One region of the Paenibacillus sonchi genome, then DNA from elsewhere that is predicted to be linked to it. Evidence: predicted binding sites of a transcription regulator. Region 1 holds the regulator's gene; the other holds the start of a gene.
The links. Region 1 encodes NrdR, which represses ribonucleotide reductase genes. Its sites were predicted from a motif close to AACACNATATATNGTGTT; they were not measured.
Positions count from the first base shown of each region.

Region 2: the regulator NrdR is predicted to act here: its motif matches at 1,937-1,954, upstream of JI735_RS21990 (adenosylcobalamin-dependent ribonucleoside-diphosphate reductase).

Region 1 covers NZ_CP068595.1:4,660,409-4,663,538, reverse strand. Annotated here, with positions in the region: gene ltrA (group II intron reverse transcriptase/maturase) at 1-493, opposite strand, end outside; tRNA gene JI735_RS20610 (tRNA-Lys) at 1,070-1,142, opposite strand; tRNA gene JI735_RS20605 (tRNA-Ala) at 1,155-1,230, opposite strand; gene nrdR (transcriptional regulator NrdR) at 1,776-2,252, opposite strand; gene JI735_RS20595 (alpha/beta-type small acid-soluble spore protein) at 2,419-2,637, shown strand; gene JI735_RS20590 (lytic transglycosylase domain-containing protein) at 2,711-3,130, opposite strand, start outside.
Region 2 covers NZ_CP068595.1:4,956,193-4,959,322, reverse strand. Annotated here, with positions in the region: gene JI735_RS21990 (adenosylcobalamin-dependent ribonucleoside-diphosphate reductase) at 1-1,741, opposite strand, end outside; gene JI735_RS21985 (DEAD/DEAH box helicase) at 2,169-3,130, shown strand, end outside.

The DNA.
Region 1 (3,130 bases):
TCCCTTTGCGGTTGCAGGCTTTCCGAATTCGTTCCAACGCTCCTTTCGCACTTCGTTTCGGACGAAATCCGTAAGAGACTTCTTCGAAGTCTGCTTCGAAGATGGGTTCAATTACCAGCTTAGTTGCCATCTGTATGACTCGGTCGCGAACAGTGGGTATGCCCAGCGGTCTTAGCTTCCCGTCTTTCTTTGGGATAAAGTGCCGCCGTACGGGCTGGGGATAGTAGTTGCCTTCTTTCAATTCTCTCTCGCAAGCCTTGAGGAAGCTTGTTTCTCCTTGTTCCTCAATATCTGCGAGCGTCACGGCATCTACTCCTGCAGCCCCCTTATTCGCCTTCACCCGTTTCCAGGCTTCGCACAGCACGTCCCAGCGGTGGATTTTGTCGTACAGGGCATGGAATTTACGCTTGCTGTTCTCCTTGGCCGCATGACCTAGCTTTTCTTGGAGTTCTTGAACTTTTTCCTTTGGTGTCGTTAGCCCTTTGGCATTCACTCACTCGTACCTCCTCCAAAAGCATAAACAAAGCAGGGCTCCTTCCCTCCCTAAGGTTATGTTGTCCTTAGGTTCTTCGGTACTATGAGCCCCTCGGACTCCCTTCCCACAGACGGTTCACTTCGTCTTCTGGACTTATAGAGCGTCTCTTTACGGGTTCCTACAAAAAAAAATTCTCCCGTGTGGGGGAGGGTCTCCCCAGTTCACTGCACTATCTTTCAATCCATGCCGTTCCCATTACGCCGGAGGGTTCTTCACTGCTGTTCCAAGTTCTGCACAGTTTCCTTGGCCTTCGTCCATAGTTGCGGGACTCGGCTCCCTCTGTTCCCCTTCGCAGGGCCTTTTTGACGACGCGGCAGGATTCACTTGATGTTGCGGCCTGGATTGTTGCTCGCCCAGTCTCTGACTGATACTTTTGTCGATGCGCTTTTACACACAGATTTCGCCATATGCAAGCATCCTAGCTACAAAGGTGGCTTGGTCCCTCCCTTGGTTGGACTTTCACCAACTAGATAATGCGTACTTCTGGGCACGCCAAATAGCAAAAAAACGGCATCTCTGCCGTTTCTTCTGTGATGGACTCTCAGGGACTCGAACCCTGGACCAATTGATTAAGAGTCAACTGCTCTACCAACTGAGCTAAGAGTCCATATGATGTTATTGGTGGAGCCAAGGGGGATCGAACCCCTGACCTCATCGCTGCCAGCGATGCGCTCTCCCAGCTGAGCTATGGCCCCATGACCCGTTTTAGAACTACAATATGTATTCTAAAAACTGACTTAAGGTGGAACATTCATACCGCTTAGTTGTTCATTTGTTTCGTAGGCGACTTCTATATAATATAAAATATCGGGAGCTGTGTCAACACTTTTTTAAAAAATGTTTTTGAGGTCCATGACTGAAGTGGAAAAAGTACAACTAATCGAGCTCATTTGCCTTATGGATTAGCCTATGTGGGAAAAAGTACCACTAATTAGGATAAAAGCGGCCGTTTCGGATGAATATGCATGAATTAAGTGTACAAAATCCAACTAAACTCCGCAAACGCAACAAATTGGACAAATTAGTTATACTATTTCCACCTAGCTTTGCACTACTCACCTCTTCTCACGACGCTTTGACACTGGGAATAAGCCGCACATTATAACGGCGGCTTATTCTTTTATAAGGAAGCATTAGCAGCCTGTTTTCCTCCGGAGAGGCATGTCCGCTGGATGATCCCCCATAGTAACCCGTAGACCGCTTGCAGGAATCCCCACTTGTAGTAGGTGTCACGCCCCTACTACAATCCCTCCAGCTCCCCTGTGCCTTTGGACAGCAGGCCCTTCAGTTCCTTCATGAACATGTTAATGTCCTTGAACTGGCGGTAGACGGAGGCGAAGCGGACGTAAGCGACCTCATCCACAGGGTACAGCTGTTCCATAACCAGCTCGCCGATCTGGCGGCTCTCCACTTCGGCTAAAGCGATGCCGCGCAAAGATTTCTCGACCTCGGAGACGATGACTTCCAGGCGTTCGACGGAGACGGGACGTTTCTCGCAGGCGCGGATGAGGCCGCGCAGAATTTTGTCGCGGCTGAATTCCTCGCGGCTGCCGCCTTTTTTGATCACGATCAGCGGCGTTTCTTCGATCATCTCAAAGGTTGTAAACCTCCGGCTGCAGGATTCGCATTCCCGCCTGCGGCGGATTGACTTATTCTCGTTGGCCGGACGCGAGTCAAGCACTTTGGTATTGGTGTGATCACAGTAAGGGCATTTCATAAGCTTAATCACTTCCTTTTGCAATATAGGTACCATCCCGGCCCGGCAGGTAACCGGCGCCTGAAGAGGTTCATTCTATTTTCCATAAATCACCGTTTTTTTGTTGTTATGAAGATGGCAAGTCCAGCACATAATACTGTTACCAACCGATAGGAGGTGAACAGCAATGAGCCAAAACAACAGCTCCAATAACCTTGTAGCTCCGAACGCACGCGGAGCCTTGGAACAACTGAAATTTGAAGTTGCCCAAGAACTCGGTATTACCCTCTCCCCAGACGGATACCAAGGCAATAAAACTTCTTACGAAAACGGTTCGATCGGTGGTTTCATCACCAAACGTCTTGTAACTCTGGCTGAACAATCACTGGCAGGTCAGTTCAGATAACCTGTCCCCATAAGCTTGCCTAGGAAGTATTGAACGGTCTTTTGGCCGTTTGATACTTCTTTTTACATTCAAGTTAAAACTCATTATAGATTTCCGTATACTGGTCGTAATAATAAATCACACGCTGCACATAGTGACGAGTCTCGCCAAACGGGATATTCTTCACCGCAGCCTCAGTGCCGTCCCAGTCACCTTCATCCAGCCAGTGCTGCACCTTGCCCGGGCCCGCGTTGTAAGCAGCTATAACTGCTATGCGGTTGCCCTCAAACTTCCGGGACAGGGAAGACAGATACCAGGTACCCAGCTCAATATTGGCCGAAGGCTCTTCTTTTAGCCGCTCCAGGGAGACATCCGGCAGCTTGGCCTTTTCAAGCGCCCATTTGGCTGTATCCGGCATCAGCTGCATCAGGCCGATTGCTCCCTTTTTGGACTCACGGCCGGTTTTGAAGTTCGTCTCTACCCGGATGATCGCCGCAACAAGGAACGGGTCAAT
Region 2 (3,130 bases), 300 kb from region 1:
CCTTGGCGGACAGATCCATCGAGGTCACGAAGTAATCCGGGAGCTCTTCACCCGGATGGGCTTCCAGCCATTCCTGGGCAATCGGCACGAATTGCTCGTCGTAGCCGAGACGGCTCTGACGGAAGTATTTGAAGGCAAAATAAGGCTCGATCCCGGTCGAGGTGCCGACCATGGTCCCCGTGCTGCCTGTAGGTGCCTGAGTAATAACGGTAACATTGCGCATGCCGTTCTTACGGATCGATTCACCTACTTCAGGGTAGGTTTCGGTGATGTTTTTCATAAATCCGCTCAGCAGATATTTCTCTGTATCAAAGGCCTGGAAGGAACCCTTCTCACCGGCAATTTCGGACGAAGCCAGGTAGGCTTCGCGGGCCATGAAGCCGTAGAGCTTGTCCAGGAACTCCAGCGATTCCGGGCTGCCATAGCGGATGTTCAGCTTGATCATCAGCTCGGCCAGACCCATGGTTCCCAGACCTACGCGGCGTTCCTTGCGCTGATTGGCTTCATTTTCCGGGAAGTGGTATGGTGTCTTGTCAATGACGTTGTCCAGAAAACGGACGGAATAGCGGGTAGTCGTCGCAAGATCAGCCCAATCCACATCATGATTCTCCGCATCATAGAATTTGGAGAGGTTGACGGCAGACAGATTGCACACGCCCCAGCCCGGCAGACCCTGCTCACCGCACGGATTCGTGCAGATAATCGGGTTGAAGTACCAGCTGTTGGACATCTGATTATAGTATTCCATGAATACGACGCCCGGCTCAGCCGATTTCCAGGCCGATTCAATAATGGTATGCCAGACATCGCGGGCCTTGACCGTGCGGTAAGGAATGACTGCGCGTCCGTCAGCCTTCCATTTATCCAGATCGCCGTCCCAGACTGCATCATAATCAGGATCGGTGGTATCCGGGAAGACCAGCTCCCAGTCCAGATCCTCCTTCACAGCCTTCATAAAAGAGTTGCTCACGCATACCGACAGGTTGGCATTTGTCACCTGACCCATGGTCTGCTTCACGGTGATGAAATCGACAACATCCGGATGCCAGTCATTGATCATCAGCATCAGCGCGCCGCGGCGGCTTCCGCCCTGCTCAATCAGTCCGGTTGTGTAGCTGAACAGCCCGCCCCAGGATACGGAGCCGCTGGATGAGCCGTTCACGCCTCTGACAATCGCGCGGCGCGGGCGCAGCGAGGACAGGTTAATGCCAACTCCGCCGCCGCGGGCCATGATTTCTGTCATTTCGGACAGCGTCTGCATGATGCCGCCCCGGCTGTCTTTTGGCGAAGGCACGACATAGCAGTTGAACAGTGTCAGTTCTTCGCTTGCTCCGGCACCTGCGGCAATCCGGCCGCCCGGAACAAGCTTCCAGTCATCCAGAATCGACCGGAATTTACCTGTCCACTCTTCCTGAAGCTCAGGGGTAGACTCTACGGAAGCCATGGCGGAGGCAAGCCGGTCCCACATTTCTTCCGGGGTCTTCTCTATGTTAAGCGTCAGCTTCTCCACATCGGACTCTACAAGCTCGCCGCTGCGTGTTTTTACCGTTACGATACGCCCGGTGCGTTCAACAATTTCTCCGACTTCCTTGGTAGGGAATTTCGGATCGTCTTTGGTCAGCACAAGCACCACATCGCCTACCTTGGCATTGTTGCTGTCCGCATCCTTCCAGGCGTAGCGGTCCAAAAATATTTTTTCGCTCAGACCCTCAAGACGCTGCTTGCGTTCCACTGTACTCAATAGAAAAACCTCCCGGATATTGTGATATGTAAACCATGAAATACAAGGATGCCTCATGGCGCTGATCTATAAATCCCTATATTTCAGCAGAAACTTTGCGGGTATCCGCCGCTGCCGGCGTGCACTCAGGAAGATTCCCTTGTCAATAAAAAATAACCGCAAAATGCACGTTGTAATCAAAAATTTCAAGCATTTGTAACAATATATTGTGTCAGTCAGCTTTTCAACTATACCACATATTGTGTGGAAGGTCTTTTTCGAAAATAGGAGCATCTCGCCGAAATATCGGCAAAAGATGGCACTTTTACTCCCTCTTGCTCGCTATTTTACAACATCCGGCCGAAAATAGCAGGTTATGAATTCTCTCTTTAAGAGCATACTACTGCTACGCGTTCGATATGAACCAAGCACCGGAGGAGGCTGCAACATGACGCAATTATTCCGCAATTCCCTGCCCGAAGAGGCGGGTACCCCGGCCCCCCTGCTTCCTGTTCCCCTGTCTTTTGAACGAAACTGGCTGAATGATTTAGAGTCAAGGCTGGACAAGGGCGGACCTTGGGGAGACTGGAGATTATCCAGACTGGCCGTCGAGGGCGAGAAGTCCGGGCTTGTCACCAGCTTTGATGAGCTGCAGTGCATGAAGCATCTGTCCGGGCTGTCCCCGCTCCCCCACCAGCTTGATACCGCCCATAAGGTACTGTTCCAAATGTCAGGACGCGCCATTCTCGCCGACGAGGTCGGGCTTGGCAAGACGATTGAAGCCGGGCTTGTGCTGAAGGAATATCTGGTGCGGGGACTTGTGGCCAGGGTGCTCATTCTTGTTCCCGCTTCACTGGTGCTGCAATGGGTGCGCGAGCTGAATACCAAATTCGGGATTTCCGCTGTAGCCCAGAAGAAATCCTACTCCTGGGGCAATGACATTGTGGTCGCCTCTATGGATACCGCCAAGCGGGACCCGCACAAGGAAATGCTGCTGAACAATGAATACGACATGCTGATTATCGATGAAGCCCATAAACTCAAAAACAAAAAATCCTCCAACTACCTGTTCGTTCAGCAGCTCCGCAAAAAATACTGCCTGCTGCTCACCGCGACTCCGGTTCAAAACGATCTCGGGGAGCTGTTCAATCTGATTACGCTGCTGAAGCCGGGCCAGCTTGGAAACCAGGGGGATTTTGCCAGTAATTTCGTAGTGGACAAGCGCCAGCCGAAGAATGAAGTTCAGCTCCGGGATGAACTCTCCAAAGTCATGATCCGCAACCGCCGCGGCGAAGGTCCGGTCACCTTCACGAAGCGCAAAGTGCGCAATATACCGCTCACGCTCTCACCGGAGGAAAAAGTATTATATGACGGTGTCACCGCTTTTGTCAAAGACCAATATCAGGAGGC